Regions from separate parts of the Bilifractor sp. LCP21S3_F8 genome, predicted to be linked through region 3. Evidence: predicted binding sites of a transcription regulator. Region 3 holds the regulator's gene; each other region holds the start of a gene.
The links. The regulator HrcA, encoded in region 3, represses chaperone genes, less so after heat shock. The targets are predictions, from matches to a motif close to TGTTAGCACTCNNNNNNNNNGAGTGCTAACA.
Positions count from the first base shown of each region.

Region 1: htpG (molecular chaperone HtpG) is a predicted target of HrcA. The motif match lies at 2,849-2,879, and genes of this name have one in related genera.
Region 2: clpB (ATP-dependent chaperone ClpB) is a predicted target of HrcA. The motif match lies at 3,206-3,236, and genes of this name have one in related genera.

Region 1 is NZ_JBQKIK010000001.1:71,238-78,773, forward strand. It holds gene ACTQ3A_RS00300 (glutamine--tRNA ligase/YqeY domain fusion protein) at 1-563, shown strand, start outside; gene ACTQ3A_RS00305 (HAD family hydrolase) at 867-1,706, shown strand; gene ACTQ3A_RS00310 (HAD family hydrolase) at 1,696-2,526, shown strand; gene ACTQ3A_RS00315 (hypothetical protein) at 2,628-2,792, opposite strand; gene htpG (molecular chaperone HtpG) at 3,096-5,390, shown strand; gene ACTQ3A_RS00325 (DUF5721 family protein) at 5,552-6,067, opposite strand; gene ACTQ3A_RS00330 (hypothetical protein) at 6,275-6,649, shown strand; gene ACTQ3A_RS00335 (cold-shock protein) at 7,125-7,325, opposite strand.
Region 2 is NZ_JBQKIK010000024.1:10,069-17,604, forward strand. It holds gene ACTQ3A_RS10685 (DUF4250 domain-containing protein) at 106-288, opposite strand; gene clpB (ATP-dependent chaperone ClpB) at 498-3,104, opposite strand; gene ACTQ3A_RS10695 (GNAT family N-acetyltransferase) at 3,403-3,870, opposite strand; gene ACTQ3A_RS10700 (alpha/beta fold hydrolase) at 4,264-4,953, opposite strand; gene ACTQ3A_RS10705 (bifunctional lysylphosphatidylglycerol flippase/synthetase MprF) at 5,006-6,175, opposite strand; gene ACTQ3A_RS10710 (PadR family transcriptional regulator) at 6,615-6,950, shown strand; gene ACTQ3A_RS10715 (permease prefix domain 1-containing protein) at 6,947-7,536, shown strand, end outside.
Region 3 is NZ_JBQKIK010000005.1:72,437-79,972, reverse strand. It holds gene ACTQ3A_RS03985 (deoxycytidylate deaminase) at 1-26, shown strand, start outside; gene ACTQ3A_RS03980 (cupin domain-containing protein) at 123-482, shown strand; gene hrcA (heat-inducible transcriptional repressor HrcA) at 1,066-2,160, shown strand; gene grpE (nucleotide exchange factor GrpE) at 2,342-3,019, shown strand; gene dnaK (molecular chaperone DnaK) at 3,058-4,941, shown strand; gene dnaJ (molecular chaperone DnaJ) at 5,047-6,201, shown strand; gene prmA (50S ribosomal protein L11 methyltransferase) at 6,660-7,536, shown strand, end outside.

The DNA.
Region 1 (7,536 bases), on a different contig from region 3:
ACAACCCGGAGAATGAGGCGCTGGGGAGCCGCACGGTTACTTTTTCCCGTGAACTGTATATCGAGCGGAATGATTTTATGGAGAATCCGCCGAGGAAATATTTCCGGATGTTCCCGGGCAATGAAGTGCGCCTGATGCAGGCTTACTTTGTAAAGTGCGTTGATTTCCGCAAGGATGAAAATGGAAAAATCACCGAGATCCACTGTACCTACGATCCGGCGAGCCGCGGCGGCAACAGCCCGGACGGTCGAAAGGTGAAGGGAACGATCCACTGGGTGAATGCAGCAGATGCGAAGCCTGTGGAGATGCGTCTCTATGAGAATCTGATCGATGAGGAAAAGGGCGTGTACAATGAGGACGGCACGATGAATATCAATCCGGATTCTCTTGAGGTTCTCCAGGGAGTGGTCGAGCCCGCTCTGGCAGAGGCAAAGCCCTATGAGAGCTTCCAGTTTGTGAGAAATGGTTTCTTCTGTGCTGACGCGAAGCTGTCGAAGTCCGGAAAGCCGGTGTTCGGCAGAATCGTATCGCTGAAGAGTTCCTTCAAGCTTCCGAAGGCATAAGAGAATCAGAGAAACTTCAGAAGGCATAAGAGAATCGGAGAAACCTCAGAAGACGTAAGAGGTCCGGAGAAACTCCGGAAGGCACAAGAGGTCCGGAGAAACTTTCAAGACATAAGAAGTCCGGAGAAGTCTTCAAGGACATAAGAAGTCCGGCGCAGACTGACGCTGATATTCATTACAAAAAGGCTGCTGTATCACTGCTTCCTGCAGGTGCGGCAGCTTTTTCCTGTTTTTATACCGAAAATGCTGTTTCGCAAAAAATGTCCTTAATGGCGGAGAAATAATGAAGAAGTATATCTTCGATTGTGTTATCCTGATACGAAGAACAGGCGGGAGTTGTCCGGGTCAGTAACGGAGAATGAAGATGACTCTGCAGGAAGTAAAATCCTGGAAGGCGGGATCTTTGAAAGTGTTGCACACCGGGGATTTCCGGAAGAGAGAAAGGAAGAGCAGGAAATGATAAAGGCATGTATTTTTGATCTTGACGGTACACTTACGAAGACGCAGGAGTCCATTGCGCGTCCGGTCAATATGACACTGGAGCATTTCGGGCTTCCTGCGATGCCGGTGGAGAATTACAATTACTACGCGGGGGATGGCCTCGACAACGCACTTAAAAGAGCACTGAAGGATGCGGGTGATCCGGAGCTGAAACATTATGAGGAGGGAAGACCGCTGTGCCGGAAATGGTTTGTCGAGAATTCGCTGTATCATGTGAAACCTTACCCGCACATTGTGGAGATGCTGAAAGAACTGAAGAAACGGAAGATCCGCCTTGCTGTATTTTCCAACAAGATGCATCAGGGAGCAATCGATGTGGTGACGGCAATCTTCGGACCGGATACCTTCGACCATATTCAGGGACAGACCGACACTGTGCCGATCAAACCGGATCCGCAGGGGGTCTATGAGATTCTCAGGGAGTTCGGGGTGAATAAGACAGAGGCACTGTACTTCGGTGACACCAATACCGACATGCTCACAGGTCATAATGCAGGCCTTTTTACCGTCGGGGTGACATGGGGGTTCCGTCCGAGAACGGAGCTTGAGGAATATCGGGCAGACGATATTGTCGATGATCCTATGGAGATCGTTGATCTTGTGGATCGATTTAATTCGAGGGGAAAGGAAAATGTCAGATAAAAGAATTCCATCGATAAGAATTCCGTCGAATATCCGTCTCATTGCAAGTGATTTGGACGGGACACTGCTTCAGGGAGACGCACAAAGGCTGAAACCCAATACCTGCGAGCTGATTCACAGGCTGACTGACAGAGGAATTATTTTTCTCGCAGCGAGCGGAAGACAGTATGCCAATCTGCAGAGACTCTTTGCTCCTGTTCGCAGCGAGATCGCGTATCTCTGCGAGAACGGCTGCCTCAGCTTCTATGAAGGCGAGATGGTGCACAGAGTGACCATGGACCGGGCACTGGGACAGGAGATCATGCGCGAGATCATAGGGACGCCGTCCGCCGAGGTGCTCCTGTCGGGAGTGAATACAAGCTACATTCAGCCGAAGGACATGAGCTATTATTATCATATGCGGGATGTGGTCGGCAACAATGTCACACTGGTGCCGGATATTCTGAAGACGGAGGAGCCGTATTTCAAGATTTCCATCTACGAGAGGAACGGTCTTACCGATGAGGAAATCGCGTTCTGGCAGGAAAGATTTGGAAGATACGCAACGGTTGTTACGGGCGGAAATGACTGGCTCGATATCATGCCGCTTCATGTGAATAAGGGAACCGGAATCCGGAAACTGCTGGAGAAGCTCGATGTGCGGCCGGAGGAATGCATGGCCTTCGGGGATAACTATAACGATATGGAGATGATGAAGCTGGTCGGCTGGCCGGTTGCGGTGGACAATGCCAAACCGGAAATTCTCGCCGCAAGCCGTGACCATACGTCGACGGTGGAGGAATACCTTGAGAAAATATTGTCAGGCGATTTTAGCGGATAATGTTGCTTCGCATCGCTCCATGCTCATACCTGTTGTCGTCGCTAATGTTCTTACCCACTGGTGAGCAAGCTCCCCGCGGGCCAAGAACATTGCGACTGGACTTATACAGTACCGGCTATACGATACATTGTGCCACACACTGTATAAGTCCCCGCGTCACTTCGCTGCTTCGCAGCTTCCGTGCCGCTAACAGGTATGATCATTCTCGCGTTGCTTGGCATCGCTCCATGCTCATACCTGTTGTCGTCGCTAATGTTCTTACTCACTGGTGAGCAAGCTCCCCATGGGCCAAGAACATTGCGACTGGACTTATACAGTACCTTACTAGCACTCGATAAAAACGAGTGCTAATTTTTCCTTGACTTTCTGTAATAAGGGTACTAATATAACACTTGTCGGGTATAAAATGAATACCGGTCATAATGACAGAAATCACAGCCGGAATGGTCCGCGAAGTCGGGTTTCCACAGACAGCGGATCATCAGCGGCGATAACATAAATATCCATTTTCCTGACGGGGATATGTCACGAAAATGAAGGATCAAAAGTGAAAAGGAGTGTGTATTAGTATGGAAATGAGACATGGAAATCTGTCGATTAACAGCGACAACATTTTTCCAATAATCAAGAAATGGATGTATTCGGATAAGGATATCTTTATCCGGGAACTGATTTCGAACGGATCCGATGCCATAACCAAGAGAAAAAAGCTGGATGCCGTAGGTGAGGTAAGGCTTCCGGAGGGATATAAGCCGAAGATCACAGTATCGGTTAACGATAAGGAAAAAACACTGAAATTCACCGATAACGGAATTGGTATGACAGCGGACGAGGTAATCCGTGACATCACAGAGATTGCTTTTTCCGGCGCGACGGAATTTCTGGAAAAGTATAAGGATAAGGCGGACAGCGACCAGATCATCGGACATTTCGGACTCGGATTCTATTCTGCATTCATGGTAGCGGATCTGGTGGAAATCGATACATTGAGTTTCCGTGAGGGAGCGGAGGCCGTTCACTGGGAGTGCGACGGCGGTACAGAGTATGATATGAGCGAGGGCACCCGTACCGAGGCAGGGACAACGATCACACTGCACCTGGCAGAGGATAGTCTGGAATTCGCCAACGAGTACAAGGTACGTGAAACTCTGGAGAAATACTGCTCCTTCATGCCGGTAGAAATTTATCTTGAGAATGAGACGAAAGAGCCGGAGACGGAGATCATCGATGAAAAGGACCTCAAGGATACCGATGTTGTCATTGAGCATATCCATGAGGACGCGAAGTACGAGGAGAAGAAAAATGATAAGGGCGAGACCGAAAAGGTCGAGACCAGCCCGGAGAAAAATCAGGTAAAGATTCAGAAGCGGCCGGTATCCATCAGTGATACGCATCCACTGTGGACAAAGCAGCCCAGTCAGTGCACAGATGAGGAGTACAAGGAATTTTACCGCCATGTATTCCTGGATTACAAGGAGCCGCTGTTCTGGATTCATCTGAATATGGATTATCCGTTCCGCCTGAAGGGCATTCTGTACTTCCCGAGAATCAACACGGAATACGAGTCCATTGAGGGAAAAATCAAGCTGTACAACAACCAGGTATTCATCGCGGATAATATTAAGGAAGTTATCCCGGAATATCTGCTCCTGCTCAAGGGCGTGATTGACTGCCCGGATCTGCCCCTCAACGTCTCCCGTTCTGCGCTTCAGAATGACGGTTTCGCGCAGAAGATTTCCGATTACATCTCAAAGAAGGTTGCGGACAAGCTCTCAGGCATGTGCAAGACCAAGAGAGAAGAATATGAGAAATACTGGAACGACATCAGTCCGTTCATCAAGTTCGGAACGCTGAAGGATCCCAAGTTCTCTGAGAGAATGATGGACTACATCCTCTATGAGGATCTCGACGGCAAGTATCACACGCTGAAAGATATCATCGCCGCCAATACTCCTGAAAAGACTGAGGAAGAGAAAACAGGGGGAAGCGCAGAAGACAAGAGCAAAGCGGCAGATGCGAAGGAATCTGAGACGGGTGCCGATGGTGAGAAGAAGCCTGAGGCAGAAGCTTCAGAAGAGAGTAAATCCGGTGAGGCGGACCAGAAGGACGACAAGAAGGATGCACCGAAGATCACGATCTATTATGTGACAAATGAGGTGCAGCAGAGCCAGTACATCAACATGTTCCGGAGCCAGAAGAAACAGGCTTATAAGCTGGTCCATACCATCGACGCTCCGTTTATCTCCCATGTGGAGCAGCTGAATGAAAATCTTCATTTCCAGAGAATCGATGCGGATCTCACCGATGATATGAAGGAAGACAGCGAATCTCTGAAGGAAGAGAGCAAGGATCTGCAGGAGCTCTTCCGCAAGGTTCTGAACAAGAGTCAGCTGTCCGTCCGGGTGGAGAATCTGAAGGATCCCAGTGTTTCAGCCATGGTCACGATCTCCGAGGAGATGCGCCGTTATAGCGAGATGATGCGCATGTACGGAATGGCGGACAAGAACATCAACGTGGATGAACTCGAGGGACAGCAGACACTTGTTCTGAATGCAAAGCATCCGCTTGTGAAATATGTATTCGAGCATAAGGCATCCGAGGATGTCAGCCTCTTCTGTGAGCAGCTTTATGATCTGGCAGTTATCAGCAACCGCGCTCTGACTCCGGATGAGATGACAAAGTTCATCAGCAGGAGCAATGAGATCATGGTAAAGCTTGCAGAGAACGCGAAGCCAGCGGGAAAAGCCCAGATCAAAAAGGCAGATACAGCAAAGAAAGAAGTGAAAGCGTCGGAGAAGAAGGACACCAAGGCACCGGCCAAGAAGACTTCAAAGGAATCAAAGGACGAGAAGAAATCTGAATAAGCAAGATTGAAAGCAGAGCGGGATAAAAACGCGAGGTGGGCGTTTTTCCCGCTCCTTTTGTGTTCGCGCAAAACATTTTCCTGGTATTCGTATAAAATATTTCCTTGTATTTACACAAAAAAACACATTCCGATATTTGTACAACAACAATTTAAAGGTGATCAGTCGAGCCCGCAGGCGGTGAAAAATTTCTGCACATACCGGTCCCACGCCTGGTCAACGGAGTGATCCAGCGTAAAGACCCGGAGGGAGGATCCGGTAGTTACAGTCAGTGTCTGATTCCGGTATTGAATGTTCAGGAACAGTCCAAGGATATCATCCGGATCGTAATTCAGTTCGTTCTTTTCCATAAAACGCCGGATCTGTCCGGCACTCAGCTGGAAGACAAAACGGAAGGAGAGAGGAAGCCTGCGGCCTTTCAGGATCTGTACGCAGAAGGATCGGATATCCCTCCAGTGCACAAGAGATTCCCGGTGTGTCTGTGGGTTCGTGACTTTGTTCGTGATTCCGTCATCTGAAGCGTCGCCCTCATAATATTCCGGGTGAGCCTGACCGTCGATGGAAAATGTGGTAAAGGTTGTGATCTGCGCCTCCGAGACCAGAAAACGGTCGAACGTTTCCTTCAGAAGAAGGTGATTCATGAAGCTGCCGACATGTTCAATCTGTAATGCGATCATAGTAAAAACCTCCGAAATACAGTATCCATTATAATAGACTTCCGGGTATCTCACAATCCGGGAATTTACGGATTGTGCTTTGCATTTGATTGGAATTGTTGTATACTGTTTACATTGGGCCGACGCAGGAATTATGGCAGATGCTGAGAAATTTCTGCCCGAATCAGCCGGAGCCCGGATCAAGAGACAGGTAAGGAGTATGTTGGAATGAGTCAGGAAAAGGTCGATTTATATAAGGAAGAGAAAAAGAACCGCAAGAAAATCATGCGGAGAGAAAAGATCAGAACGAGACTGACCGTAGTTGCAGTTGTGGCCGTTTTCGGTATTCTGATCGGCTGGTTCAGCTGGGCGGTATATAATAATGTAAAGAACAATCAGGCGACTACGGCAAAGGCAACGACGACGGAGCTTGACCTCTCTGCCATCGAATCCTACACGACAGCTTTAAACAGCTATGTCACAGAGCAGAAGACAGGTTCTGACAGCACTTCAACTGAAGCATCATCTGCGACAGCATCAGACAGCAGCGCAGCATCTGCTTCCTCGGACGCATCCGTATCATCGGCGTCGGCTGCGCAGTGACGGATTCCGGCAGAACGAGAGAATGATTTCTCCCGTCAATGCCCATAAGTGCCATGCATGACAGCAGTCATAGAGGAAGCGCAGGCATAAAAGATATTTTACAGCAGCAGCCATAGGGATTATGTATGGCAGCAATAATATAGCACAAGATCTACAAGGCGTTCTGCGAGAGCAGGGCGCCTTTTTGAGATGCGTCAGCAGAGGAAACCGCTTTTTTGAGATGCGCCAGCAGAGAAAAACCGCCTTTTTGGGATGCGCCAACAGAGAAAACCCGCTTTTCAAAGATGAGACAGCAGAAAAAAACCGCCTTCCGGAGCGGAAGACGGTGATTTTTCGATTGAACTGATTATAACGTGTGCAAACACTTGATGCGTAACTTAATATCTATATATATAAATCAATGCTTCAAAATGCTGTAACAAGAAAAGCAATTCTTTCGATGTCTGGATTAGTGATTCGGGTTCATTCGCTGAAATTACAGTTTAACAACGTTTGCTGCCTGCATTCCCTTTGCGCCTTCAACCAGATCATAGGAAACAGCCTGGCCCTCGTCCAGAGATTTGAATCCCTCACCCTGGATTGCTGAGAAGTGAACAAATACGTCCTTTCCGTCCTCACCAGTGATGAAACCATAACCTTTTTCAGCATTGAACCACTTAACAGTGCCCTTGTTCATTTGAAGTACCTCCATACTTACTAAGAAAAATAATGAATCGGTGAAGCTTTCACCGTGATTTGATTATAGGTTTGAAAGGTTGAAAAGTCAAGAAAATTTGAACAATTCGACTTTCTTTTCAGTGGCCTCTTCAACGGACTCCGGGGCAGTATCGGCAAAGTTTTTCGCTTTTTTCACGCTTTTTTCCGGGAGCTCTTTTCCATGACAAGAC
Region 2 (7,536 bases), on a different contig from region 3:
GTCGCTCGCGTAAAAAAAATCCCCGCATCTGTCACTGTCTCACGGCAATGACAGACACGGGGACTGCTTCCTTCACACCGGCCTGTTCCGGTTTTCTCATCGCAGTTACTTGAACTGGTTGGTTTTCTCGTCGTAATAGTAATTCACCTCAGCCAGTCTCTCCATGAGAAGTTTTCGATTTACATTTTCAGCCTCACAGAATTCATCAAGACTGGAATACTGATCACGCAGACGCATATTTACGAAGCTTAACAACATAGCAGGATCTCTTGGCATCATTATTATCATCCTCTCTTATTTGATGAACTGTTTTCTGTCATTATAAAATATCGCAGAAAGAATATCATCAGACCGGTTCGACAATCTTGCCTCAAAATCGCTTCATTTTTTGTACACATTGCAGATTTCTGTTCCATCAGAATCCGCTGTGCCTTCCGTCAAAACGGGATAAAACCCGATTCCGTGATTTTATCCCGTTCTCTCAGCGATTGCGTAAATCAGTCCACGACCTCGACCTGGGGCCGCACGCTTGCCGCCAGCTTTCCGTCGGCGCCGACGTCGATCACAATGGTATCTCCCTCGTGAACGTCTCCGCCGAGAATCAGCTTCGCCGAAAGTGTCTCGACATTCTTCTGTACAAATCTCTTCAGCGGACGCGCACCGTAAACCGGATCGTAGCCGCCGTCCACGACATACTTCTTCGCAGCGTCGGTAAGCTCTATCTTGAGCTGCTGATCCGCGAGTCTTCTGTTCAGATCCGCGATCTGCAGATCCACGATGTGGCCGATGTTGTCCTTTGTAAGCGGACGGAACATGATGATCTCATCCAGACGGTTCAGGAACTCCGGACGGAAGTGCGCCCTCAGATCCTTATGAACCATTTCCTGTGCCTTTTCGCTGATCTCGCCGTTCGGCTCAATGCCGTCCAGCAGATACTGCGAACCGATATTCGACGTCATGATCAGAATCGTATTCTTGAAGTCTACGGTCCTGCCCTGGGAATCCGTGATCCGGCCGTCATCCAGAACCTGAAGCAGCACATTGAAGACATCCGGATGCGCCTTTTCAATCTCATCAAAAAGCACAACCGAATAAGGTTTTCTCCGCACAGCTTCGGTCAGCTGACCGCCCTCCTCATATCCTACATATCCCGGAGGAGCTCCGATCAGACGGGAGACTGAATATTTCTCCATGTATTCGCTCATATCGATACGAACCATGTTGTTCTCGTCATCAAACAGCTTCTCCGCCAGCGTCTTCGCAAGTTCGGTCTTGCCGACACCGGTGGGTCCGAGGAACAGGAAGGATCCGATCGGCTTTGTGGGATCCTTGATCCCGGCTTTCGAACGGATAATTGCGTCCGAAACCTTCTCGACCGCCTCATCCTGACCCACGACTCTCTTATGCAGCTCATCGTCCAGATGAAGAATCTTCTCTCTTTCGCCCTGTGTCAGCTTGGCCACCGGAATTCCGGTCCAGCGGGACACGATTGTCGCGATCTCATCCTCATCAACCGCCTCATGCACCAGCTTCAGATCGTCGTTATTGATCTTGTTCTCTTCATCCTGAAGTTCCCTCTCCAGCTTCGGCAGTTCGCCGTACTGAAGCTCGGACATCTTCGCCAGATCGCCCTGGCGCTCCGCAAGTTCCATCTGTTTATGAACCTCCGCGATCTGATCACGGATCTTCGCCGGACGGTTCACGGCATTCTTCTCATTCTCCCATTTGGCATTGAGAACCTTCAGCTTATCTTCATTCTCCGCCAGCTCCTTCTTAACGGTTTCCAGACGCTCCTTGCTCAGCGTGTCCGTCTCCTTTTCCAGAGACATCTTGTCAAGACGAAGCTGCAGATTCCTGTGCTCCAGCTCATCAATTTCCTCGGGCTTGGAATCCTTCTCTGTCTTGATCTGGGCGCACGCCTCATCGATCAGGTCAATCGCCTTGTCCGGAAGGAAACGGTCCGTGATATAACGGTTCGACAGCGTAGCCGCCGCGATCAGCGCATTATCCGTGATGCGCACGCCGTGGTACGTCTGGTAATTCTCACGAAGACCACGAAGGATGGTGATTGTCTCATCCACCGTCGGCTCATCTACCATAACTCTCTGGAAACGACGCTCCAGGGCGGCATCCTTCTCGATATACTCCCTGTACTCATTCAGCGTTGTCGCGCCGATGCAGTGCAGCTCACCTCTGGCAAGAAGCGGCTTCAGCAGGTTGCCCGCATCCATTGAGCCCTCCGTCTTTCCGGCTCCGACGATCAGATGCAGCTCATCGATAAAGAGAATAATCCTGCCCTCGCTCTTCTTCACCTCGTTCAGAACCGCCTTCAGTCTCTCCTCAAATTCACCACGGTATTTCGCACCGGCCACGAGAGCACCCATGTCCAGTGAAAAAATCGTCTTGTCCTTCAGGGAATCCGGAACATCGCCCTTCACAATACGCTGCGCAAGTCCTTCCACAACTGCGGTTTTGCCGACACCGGGTTCACCGATCAGCACCGGGTTGTTCTTTGTCTTACGGGAAAGAATCCGGATTACATTCCGGATCTCATCGTCACGGCCGATGATAGGATCCAGCTTCTGATCTCTTGCCTTCTCCACCAGATCCTCGCCGTATTTTCTCAGACTGTCATAGGTCTCCTCCGGATTATCGGAGGTCACCTTCTGATTCCCTCTCACGCTCTGCAGCGCCTGAAGAAAACGATCCACGGTGATGCCGTTCTGACGGAACAGCTCTTTCATCGAAGGACTCGGATGCCGGAGCATGGCAAGGAACAGATGCTCGACGGACACATACTCGTCTCCCATCTTCTTTGCTTCATTTTCCGCGTAATTCAAGGTGTAGTTCAGATACTGCCCGACATAAGGCTGTCCACCCTGAACCTTGACTCTTTTATTTATAGCCGCTTCGACTTCATTCCGGAAAAGATTGGCATCAATGCCCATCTTCTCGATCATCTGAAGAATCAGGCTGTTCTCCTGATTCAGCAGCACATAGAGCAGATGCTCCTGTTCAATTTCCTGATTGCCGAAGTCCATCGCTGTCTTCTGCAGCGAATTCACGGCTTCCAGTGATTTCTGTGTAAATCTGTCAGCTTGCATACTCACACCTCCCTTGAAATGCAGTATTTAAGTCAGGAAAAGATTTTGACGTTCTGATATTATGTAACCTTTTCCTCTCACGAAGCTAATATAGCACTCGTTGTTAGCACTGTCAATAAGTGAGTGCTAATTTCTTTTAAAAATTTTTCCCCGGGTTTTGCTCCGGGGAATGCCTGCACGCGCGCGGAAGTGAAAGGCACACGGCACCCCGCGACTTTCACAACTGACTCCGCCATCGCATATAAATTTTTACCCTGTTCCCTCTGCTGTCTCTTGCGCAGATATTTTTCACAGAATCTCACGCATACTCCACCAGACTCCACCCGGAATCCCCTCTGGTAAAGCCGTACTTTCTGTAGAGTGGATCCGCCGCGATTTCCCTGTCAGCCGTGATCTCCTCCGCTCCGTTCTCAAGGGAAGCGAGCACGAGAAGATCGAGCAGCCGGAACGGAATCTCCGTATCCTGGTATTCCGGCTTTGTATACAGATTGGAGATATATGCCCGTTCCTTATTCTGATTAAACAACGGACGGCGATGATAGAAAATGACGTCTCCGAAAGCAGCTATCTCAGATCCATTGTAGACAATATATGCCACGTTCTGATTCTCGGACAGATTTCTCCGGAAGTAGCTGTAGGCCTGCCGGCGGCGACGCATCATGGCTGCAGAATCCTCCGTTTTATCAGAATGATCCCGCGCTTCAAGCCGGGTGTCCACAAGAACGTCAATGTCTTTCATCGACGCACGCTTATACGTGATTTCCATGTTACGTCTCCTTTCCGGAAGATACGGCTGCTGTCACCGGTCAAGCGGCTCTGCGCCCATACCTGTGCCTTCAAAATCGATTCCGGCTCTTATAAGAGCTTCGCGAGCAGTAATCCGGTCTGCGTTTTCGAAGCGCTGATAGGGAATGGCAGGTCTTTCTTCCTGTAATATTTTTATTCTTTGCCGTCCAATATGGGCGGCAGTTCTGACAATATTGCCTTCCGTATACTTATATCCCGGTGCATTTTCATATTGTCTTCTATTTTTTGATTATATCGGGCGGATTTCGTTTGTCAATCGGACATATCCGGCCATCTGACTGAATCTGCCGTTTCAGCTTCTGTTTCAGCTGCCGTATCAGCTTTCGTTACGGCTGCCGTTTCAGCAGCTGTTTCAGCTTTCGTTCACGCCCTTCCGCTTATTCAAAAATCGCTGAATGATGTCTGCGAGCTTTTCGCTGTGTACAATGTAGCTTCCGTGGGATTCTCCGCGCAAAATAAGCTTCGCGGCTCCAGGGATCTCCGCGGCAATGTGGTCAGTCTCGCTTTTCCGGATCAGATCATGCTCTCCCGCGACGATCAGCGTGTCCGCCCGGATCTGCCGGAGCTCCTGATCACGGATATCAGGTTCTTTTATCATCAGTCGAATCAAAGGACTTCTTCCGAAAAAATGAAGAATCCGGGATCCGAGAAGAAACAGCCCGTGAAGTCCCTCCGGGCGCGTATTTGCGCCGCATGCAATCAGCGAAGAGATCCTCCTCGTCCTGCTCGCCGCGATCAGACCGATAATCCCGCCGTCGGAAAAGCCGACCACCACAACATTGTGAAGATTCAGCTTCTCCAGAAACTGTACCAGATCCTCCGCCATGTCCCTGTAATGAAGCTCTCCGATCCAGTGACTCTTTCCGTGGCCCCGCGAATCCGGAAGATAGCAGGTGAATTTTTTCTCCAGAATCTTAACCGTCCGGTCGAAAATCGTATGATCCTCCCCGTTACCATGGATCAGGACCATGGGACGCCCCTCCCCGGCCTCCTCGTAGGATATATCAATGTTATTTACATGAAGCTTTTTCAATTCTGTCATCCCTGTGATGCTCCTCCTTGTGCTCCACTTTCTTTCCACGCTGCTTCTTCTTTCACTCTGCCTTCTCCTCGTGCTGTTCCTTCTTGCGGTCCACCTTCTCCCTGCGCTGTTCCTTCTTGCGATCCACCTTCTCCTCGTGCTGCACCTTCCGCATCTCCAGGAACGCGTGCACATAGTCGCTGAATCCCTGAGAATCCAGAACGGCAAAGGCCGCCTCTTCCATCCAGAAAGACATATGCTTCGGATAGCAGACGACGTAAATATTCTTCCACTGCGGATTAAACTTATCCTTTGCGGCATGCAGAGGTTTGAAGCCGTAGATATAATTCATATTTTCATAGATATAATGCTCTGCCCTCTCGATCAGCCGCGGATGATCTCCGTCATTCGTGTTGAAAAAAGGGGCGACCCCGAGGCTTGCCTGTGACACACCCTCCGCCTTCAGGATCTCCATGATATCATGAAAGAGCAGCTCCATCACACCGTGCGGGCATCCCTCCCGCCTCCGCATGATATCCACAATCCATCCCTTTCCGCCGAGATATGGATTCAGCACGTTGATCCCCTGGATTGTGCCTTCCGCATCGGAAGCGTAAAAGTATCTCTTGTCACAGGGGTGATCCAGCATCAGACTCCCGACCGCGAACTGAAGCCTCGCCGTATGTTTTTCCTCAAGCCAGGCATCGGTGATCTCATGGAACTGCCGCTCAATCTCCGCATCCCGCTTCTCCTGCGGCCTGTACTCCTGCACGCTGAGCCCGTAATTCACCGCCGTATGCCAGGAGGATCTTGCCTTGGCGCATTTCCCGCCCCGCATGGACCAGGACTGCACATCAAAGACTGCCTCCTCTCCGCTCTTAAAGCAGCCGAAGCCCTCCGCCTGATATTCCGCAACATGTGTTTCCTCCGTCATGAGAAACACCAGATGCTTTCTCTCCGCCACCGCAAAAGAACGGAGCACCCGGAGCATTTCGGGGAAATCCTCATCTGCGCAGACCGGATCACCGCAAACGACAATCGTGTTCCCTGATCTGGCAAAGCTGATCATTCCCTCCGGCTCCTCGGAGAAAAACCACTCCTTGTCCGGCTCCAGAGAAAGATACGCCAGGGAATTCTCCGCATATCTCCTGAGATAGGACAATGCCCGATTCCATTCCTCCGTCGATGCAGATGCCGCTGAAGCTGTCTTATATCTGTTCCTTCGTGTGTCTATTCCGTACATACTTATCATCCTCTTCTCTCTGCCTGCGATCCCGGTCAGAATTTCTGCCCGCAGTCCCCGGTTTATTCCCACAACGCAAGTCTGTTGTTCGATTGTGGGATATCCGACATACAGAATAGCATGCTTATGCTGACTGTCAATTCCTTTTCATTGCCGAATCCGCATTTCCTTTTCTTTGTCGAATCCGCATTCCGCCTCTTCACGTCCCTTCTGATCCGCACAAAAACCGCCGCGCAAAAACCGGCAGGACAAGACTTCCGGATATGCCGCGAGCAAAAGATTCTCTGGTTTTATCTTTCATCTTGACATACTTCGTCTGTCGTAGTACATTTACCTTGTAAAGATACTACGACAGTCGTAATACGTCAGACAATGTATCTTCACACTCCGAACAATCCCCGGGATGCATGATATTTTTCCTGACAGAAGGGAGGTGCCGATGGGAATCAGCAGCGATGTCATCCGCGGCTACAACGACACGATCATCCTGTGTCTGCTTCTGGACGAGCCATCCTACGGCTACGAAATCTCCAGAAAAATCCGCACGATAACCGCAGATGCCTACATTATCAAGGAAACCACCCTGTATTCCGCCTTTACCCGCATGGAGAAGAACAACTATATCGAATCCTATCCGGGTTTCGCGGACAACGGAAAACGCCGGACCTACTACCGGATCACGGAAGCCGGCCGGAAATATTACAGGGAAAAGTGTGACGAATGGAAGCTTACCAAGAATGTGATCGAACATTTTATAAGGGAGAATGAATCATGAATACTATTCGCAACTATCTCGAATCGATGTTTGCAAATCTTCCGAACACTCCCGAAGTCATCCGTGCCAAGTGCGAGCTCGGCCAGATGATGGAGGACAAATATACGGAACTGATCAATGATGGGAAATCAGATAATGAAGCCGTCGCCCAGGTTATTTCAGAGTTCGGCAATCTCGAAGAGCTGGCAGACGCGTTGGGAATCAGCCAGATTCTGAATGAACAGAATCAGGCGATGCAGAAGGCACACCAGGTATCCGCTGAAGACGCGGAACGGTATCTCGACGACAGCTCCCATTACGCCCTGCTGCATGGACTTGCAACCTTTTTTGCCATTATCAGCCCCTGCGGTATCATTCTGACAGCCTCAGCGGGAACGGGTTCCCTCGCTCTCATGGCCGCCGGAATCTTCTTCCTGCTCGGTGCGATTGCCGCCTGTGTTACACTCCATGTGTACAGCAGCCTTCGCATGGGCAGATGGAGCTTTCTGAAAAACGAGCCCTGCACCATTGACTACGCAACAGCCGGAATGGTTAACGACCTCCGGCGCAGCACCCACGACAGCATTATTCTTCAGCGGACCATCGC
Region 3 (7,536 bases):
GCAGGATACTCACAATCCGTGTCTGAGAAAAAACAGAATGTCAACACATACAGGTCAGGGTTCAATATTCAGGATAAGGACAAGTGCATCGGCTTTAAAAACCAGACAGGAGGAGACAGGAAATGGTCCGTAAAGAGAACGTTACTTATGTAGATGGCCTTGCAGGAGGAAGAGGAAGAGCAAAGGTTTCCCATATTGTGTCCAGGGAGGAACTTATGGGGCATGGAAGGATGTACGCAAAGGTTACACTTCCGCCAGGCGCAAGCGTAGGCTGGCATCAGCATGTACATGACACGGAGCCTTACTATATTCTGAAGGGCCACGGTGATTTTATTGATAATGACCACAGGATTTATCATGTGTCAGCCGGAGACGTCTGCGTGATTGAGGTCGGACAGTATCACAGCATGGAGAACAATTCGGACGATGATCTGGAGTTCATGGCATTGATCTACAATGAAGCCGGGTATCTGAACGACTGACAGGAACAGATACGTGGTCAGTGCGGCGAAGGACATCTGACACGTGACATATGGCGAGGGACACATGCCATACTACATACTAAGCAGTGACAAGTCCCTGACATTTTAGCCATACTAAGCAGTGACAAGTCCCTGATGTTTATTAATAGAAGCATTACAAAGGATAAAGCTGCGCTCTTGCGCGGTATTATATGCCGACAGGCAGCAGGCTGGAGCAGACAGGGAACTGTGACGGCCTGTTTTTTTTACGCGAACAGTGAGCCGCAGCCGAATGCGAAGTGTTGGATTTTCTGATAGGTCATTCCTTTCGGAGGATTGTTCAAATATTTTTTGCGATGAATTGCCATAAGAATTAACCCGAAAATAATTTGCCATTAGCGCCGCGCTCAATTCACCGCGCAACAGCAAAAGGAGCATTCACCGCATTCAACGCGTGACAGCAAAAGTAGTTGACAAAAAAATAATGCAGTGCTATCTTATGAAACATAGGCGTTAGCACTCTGCAATTCAGAGTGCTGACAAACCGGCAAGGGGAACGATCCTGCCGGAGATCAATCCTCAGAAGGAAGAAAGGAGCCAAGGAGTGGGAGAAGATTTGGATGAACGAAAAAAGACGATTCTAAAGGCTATTATCCAGACATACCTGGAGACGGGAGAGCCTGTCGGATCACGGACAATTTCCAAATACACAGACCTGAATCTAAGCTCCGCGACCATCCGAAATGAGATGTCGGATCTGGAGGAAATGGGGTATATTATTCAGCCGCATACTTCGTCCGGACGGATTCCCTCCGATAAGGGATATCGGCTTTATGTAAACGAGCTGATACAGAAAACAAATCAGGATGCCGAAGCACAGACGCTGATGATTCAGAAAACGGATCGTATGGAAAAGGTACTGAAGCAGGTCGTGGATGTGCTGGCACAGAACACCAATTATGCGACAATGATTGCGGGACCGTCGTATCATCAGAACTCATTGAAGTTCATTCAGTTGTCCCGGATCAATGAGAAACAGCTTCTTGCGGTAGTGGTTGCACAGGGGAATCTGGTCAAAAACCAGATGATTGACCTCAAGGAATCTATTGATGAAGACGATATTCTGAAACTGAATCTGCTTCTGAACAACGAGCTGAACGGAAAGACAATCGGCGAGATCAATCTGGACATGATCACTCGGATGAAGCAGCAGGCAGGCATTCATAGCGAAGTCATCAGCAGTGTGATCGATGCAGTGGCAGAGACCATACAGCCGGGAGAGGAGGACATGCCGATCTATCTGAGCGGTGCGACAAATATTTTCGACTATCCGGAACTTGCGGATTCGAAAAAAGCCAAGGAGCTGATGACCGCGTTCGGAGATAAGAAGGAACTGGCTGAGATGATCCGCGAGACGGCTCCGGGCGAGGAAGCCTCGAACGGGATCACCGCCTATATCGGGAACGAATCCCCGATTCAGGGCATGAAGGACTGCTCCGTTGTCACCGCAAACTACAATCTTGGAAACGGGATGAAGGGAACGGTCGCTATTGTAGGCCCTCGGAGAATGGATTATAAGAAAGTAGTAGAAAATCTGAAGCAGCTGAAATCACAGATGAATGCTCTCTTCGGAAACGGAGACGCCAAGCTCGAGACCTCGTCCGATCATGACATTATCGATGACAGCACAGAGTCCTAGCAGACCGGGATCCGGGAGTACACGAAGAAGTGATTAATCCATGCGGAGATTCACATTAGATTTAGAAGCAATAAAACAGAAAGGCGGGACAGACATGGCAGACGTGAATAACAGCAGGCGGGGCGCCGACGGGGCAGACCCGGAAGCAGAGAGAAAAAAAGCCATGAAGAAGGATAATCATATGAACGAAGAAAATGCAAAAGATACAGAGAAACGTACAGCAGAAGCAGATACGATGAAGGAAGAGAAGACAGAAAAGGAAGACGGAGTTCGTAACGGAAAAGCCGCGGATCAGACCAAAGAGAAGGCAAGGCAGAATGAAGCCGGGAAATCTGATCCCAAAGAGAAGCAGGATGAGGCGAAAAGCGCCGGCTCTGTGGAAAATGGTGATAATGCGAAAGGATCCGGTTCCGGGAAAAAGATAAAAAAGGACAAGAAGGATGAGAAGATTGAAGAACTCACCGACAGACTGCAGCGTCAGATGGCTGAGTTCGACAATTTCCGCAAGCGCACGGAGAGAGAAAAATCCGAGATGTTCGATATGGGCGCGAGAGATGTTATCGAGAAGATCCTTCCGGTTGTCGATAATTTTGAAAGAGGACTTGCCGGAGCGGATGAGTCGGATTCGTTCGTTCAGGGGATGAACAAGATTTACAAGCAGATGACGAAGATCCTGACAGATATGGGCGTTGAGACCATCGAGGCGGAGGGCGCCGAGTTTGATCCGAATCTTCATAATGCGGTGATGCATGAGGACAACCCGGATGTCGGTGAAAACATCATCACACAGGAGCTTCAGAAGGGATATAAGTACAAGGATGTTGTGGTTCGTCACAGTATGGTGAAGGTGGCCAACTGACATTACAGAAAAACAGATCCGATCAGGAGGAAAATAGAATGGGAAAAATTATCGGTATTGACCTTGGTACTACAAACAGCTGTGTAGCCGTTATGGAAGGTGGAAAACCCACCGTTATCGCGAATGCGGAAGGAAGCCGTACGACCCCGTCCGTTGTCGCGTTCACAAAGACAGGAGAGCGTCTGGTAGGTGAGCCGGCAAAGCGTCAGGCAGTTACAAACGCGGATCACACAATTTCATCGATCAAGCGTCACATGGGCTCCGATTACAGAGTTACCATTGACGGCAAGAGCTATACTCCGCAGGAGATCTCCGCAATGATTCTGCAGAAGCTGAAGAGTGACGCGGAAGGCTATCTGGGAGAAAAGGTCACAGAGGCTGTCATCACCTGCCCGGCATATTTCAATGACGCACAGCGTCAGGCAACAAAGGACGCCGGCAAGATTGCCGGACTTGATGTAAAGCGTATCATCAACGAGCCGACAGCGGCAGCGCTGGCTTACGGCCTGGACAATGAGAAAGAGCAGAAGGTTATGGTATACGATCTCGGCGGCGGCACCTTCGATGTGTCCATCATCGAGATCGGCGACGGCGTCATCGAGGTACTGGCTACCGCCGGCAATAACCATCTGGGCGGCGACGACTTTGATAAGAGAGTTGCCGATTATATCGTAAGTGAATTCAAGAAGCAGGAAGGCATCGACCTCTCCGGCGACAGGATGGCGATGCAGAGAATCCGTGAGGCGGCAGAGAAGGCAAAGATCGAGCTTTCCAGCGCGACCACCACGAACATCAACCTTCCGTTCATCACCGCTACGGCGGACGGCGCAAAGCATCTGGATCTCAACCTGACAAAGGCAAAATTCGACGAGCTGACCGCAGATCTTGTGGAAGCGACCGCGGAGCCGGTAAGAACCGCTCTGAACGACGCGGGACTTACCGCATCTGACCTTGCGAAGGTTCTTCTGGTCGGCGGTTCCACACGTATCCCGGCGGTACAGGACAAGGTAAGACAGCTGACCGGACATGAGCCGAGCAAGAACCTGAACCCGGATGAGTGCGTGGCAATCGGCGCATCGATTCAGGGAGGCAAGCTGGCCGGAGATGCTGGAGCCGGAGACGTGCTTCTGCTCGATGTCACACCGCTGACCCTTTCCATTGAGACCATGGGAGGAATCGCGACACCGCTGATTCCGAGAAACACGACAATTCCGACGAAGAAGAGCCAGATCTTCTCCACGGCAGCGGACAATCAGACCGCAGTGGATATCAACGTTGTACAGGGTGAGCGTAAGTTCGCCAGAGACAACAAGTCTCTCGGACAGTTCCGTCTGGACGGAATTCCGCCGGCAATGCGCGGCGTTCCGCAGATCGAGGTAACCTTCGATATCGACGCGAATGGCATTGTAAATGTATCCGCCAAGGATCTTGGAACTGGCAAGGAGCAGCACATCACGATCACTTCCGGATCGAGCATGAGCGACGCGGAGATCGACAAGGCAGTCAAAGAGGCAGCGCAGTACGAGGCTGAGGACAAGAAGAGAAAGGAAGCCGTAGATACGAAGAATGAAGCGGATTCGACGGTATTCCAGGTAGAGAAGGCTCTGAAGGAAGTCGGCGACAAGGTGCCGGCGGATCAGAAGAGCGGCGTTGAGGCAGACCTGAACGCACTGAAGGACCTGCTCGCGAAGGCTCCGGCAGACGGAAGTCTGACCGACGCGCAGGTAACGGACATCAAGGCGGCGAAGGAGAAACTGATGAATTCTTCACAGGCTCTGTTCACGAAGATGTACGAGAACATGCAGCAGAATCAGGGCGGCCCGAATCCGGGCGCAGGCCCGCAGGGCGGCGCTCAGGGCGGAAGCAGCGCAGGCAATAACGGCGGCGACGATGTCGTAGACGCTGACTACAAGGAAGTCTGATTCAGATTACAGGAGACAGCGATGTTCCGGTCACGGGTTTCGATCCGTTCGGCCGGAACTCGTTCTCTGATTTTTAGAAACAGAAGCAGATTGTGAGGAAAATCAATGGCTGAAAAGAGAGACTATTACGAGGTCCTGGGGGTCGACAGGAATGCGGATGAGGAGACCATCAAGCGGGCGTATCGTAAGCTTGCAAAAAAATATCATCCGGACATGAATCCCGGAGATAAGGATGCGGCCGAGAAATTTGCGGAAGCCAGTGAAGCGTATTCCGTTCTGAGTGATCCGGACAAGAGAAGACAGTATGATCAGTTCGGCCATGCTGCCTTTGAGAATGGCGGCGCCGGTGGCGCCGGCGGTTTCGGAGGCTTTGACTTCAATGACATTTTCGGATCCGGTGGATTCGGCGACATTTTCGGCGATATTTTCGGCGGCGGCGGAAGAAGCAGCGCGAACAATGGCCCCAGAAGAGGCGCATCTCTGAGAGCCATTGTGCACATTTCATTCGAGGAGGCTGTATTCGGCTGCAAGAAGGAAATTGAGCTGACGCTGAAGGATACCTGCAAGACGTGCGGCGGTTCAGGGGCAAGACCCGGAACTTCACCGGAGACCTGTCCCCATTGTCACGGAACCGGTCAGATCAGGCAGACCCAGCAGAGCATGTTCGGTATGATTCAGAATATCCAGACCTGTCCGCATTGCGGAGGAACCGGAAAGATCATCCGTGATAAATGTCCCGACTGTCATGGAAGTGGGTTTACTTCCTCCAGAAAGAAAATTCAGGTCGATATTCCGGCCGGAATTGATGACGGACAGAGCATCCGCATCCGCGACAAGGGAGAACCAGGCGTAAACGGAGGCCCGAGAGGGGATCTGCTTGTGCAGGTAGCGGTTGCTTCACATCCGATTTTTCAGCGTGACGGTGTGGATATCTATTCATCAGCACCGGTCAGCTTTGCGCAGGCTGCACTTGGTGGGGATATCCGGCTGAATACGGTGGACGGCGATGTGGTGTATACGGTGAAGCCGGGAACTCAGACGGGGACGAGAATCCGGCTGAGAGGAAAGGGTGTTCCATCGATCCACAACAAAAATGTGCGGGGCGATCAATATGTGACATTGATTGTGCAGACCCCCACAAATCTTTCAAAAGAGGCAAAGGAGCTTCTGAGAGAATTTGATGCCGAAAGCGGTAATTCTCTGGGAAGCGAAGAAGAGCCGAAGAAGAAAAAGGTAAGATTCGGGCGGAAAAAAGAGTAACGCCCATACGATAATCGTGCCACAAACGGTAATAGTGAAGAGCGGATTTCCGGTGTATACAGCCGGATGATCAGGAGGCTGTCGCATTGGTCTGAGCAGGGCCGGTACGGCAGCCTCCTTGCAGTCCGGGAGGAGGTATTTCTCTGTTCATTCTCATTTCAAAACCGCTCTTTCAGGAAAATCGCTCTTTCAGGAAATATTCCTTTTCAAGAAGTGAAAATACGGTTATACTTCAAGAGACGAAAAAGACCGTGCGGTATCTATACCCCGACATCGGGTCCATACAAACCGCATTGCCGGTGAGAAAGTATTTTTCTTTGGCGGCTTCTTTTTGTTTGCCATGGATCCGTACACGGTGTATGTCCTGAGAGGAAACGGTTGATCTATCGGGAATTGTTTTTATACTGCGCATCCGGGCAATCCGGTAAGCATGTCGATGAATGAGAGGATTTACAGAGATGAAATGGAAGAAATACCGTTTAAAGACAATCGAAGACGCGGAGGATATAGTCATTGCAACGCTCTATGACTGTGGCATTGAAGGCGCTGAGATTGAAGACAAGAAGCCGCTTACCAGAGAAGAAAAGGAGCAGATGTTTGTGGATATTCTGCCTGATCTGCCCGACGATGACGGCATCGCGTATCTGAATTTTTATCTGGACCCGGAAGAGACGGACACAGAGGCTGTCCTTCAAAAAGCAAGGAAAGCTTTGGATGAACTTCGTTCTTATACCGATATCGGGGAAGGAACGATCGAGGAATCGGAGACGGAAGATAAGGACTGGATTAACAACTGGAAGCAGTATTTCAAACAGTTTTATGTGGACGATATCCTGATCATTCCATCCTGGGAGCAGGTGAAGGAAGAGGACAGGGACAAGATGATCCTTCACATCGATCCCGGCACCGCGTTTGGAACCGGAATGCATGAGACAACGCAGCTGTGTATTCGTCAGCTCCGGAAATACGTGAAGCCGGGGATGGAGATGCTGGATGTGGGAACGGGAAGTGGAATTCTCGGAATTGTCGCAGTCAAGTTTGGCGCAGGACATGTGCTTGGAACCGACCTGGATCCCTGCGCAGTGCCTGCGGTCGAGGATAACCGGAAGGCAAACGATATACCGGACGGCGCCTTTGACATGATCATCGGCAACATGATCGATGACCAGGAAACACAGGACAGAGCGGGATATGAGAAGTATGATATCGTTACGGCGAATATTCTGGCGGATATCCTGGTTCCGATGACTCCGGCGGTTGTGCCGGCGATGAAGAAGGGCGGCATTTACATCACCTCGGGAATTCTTGAGGATCAGGCCTACAAGGTTCTGGATG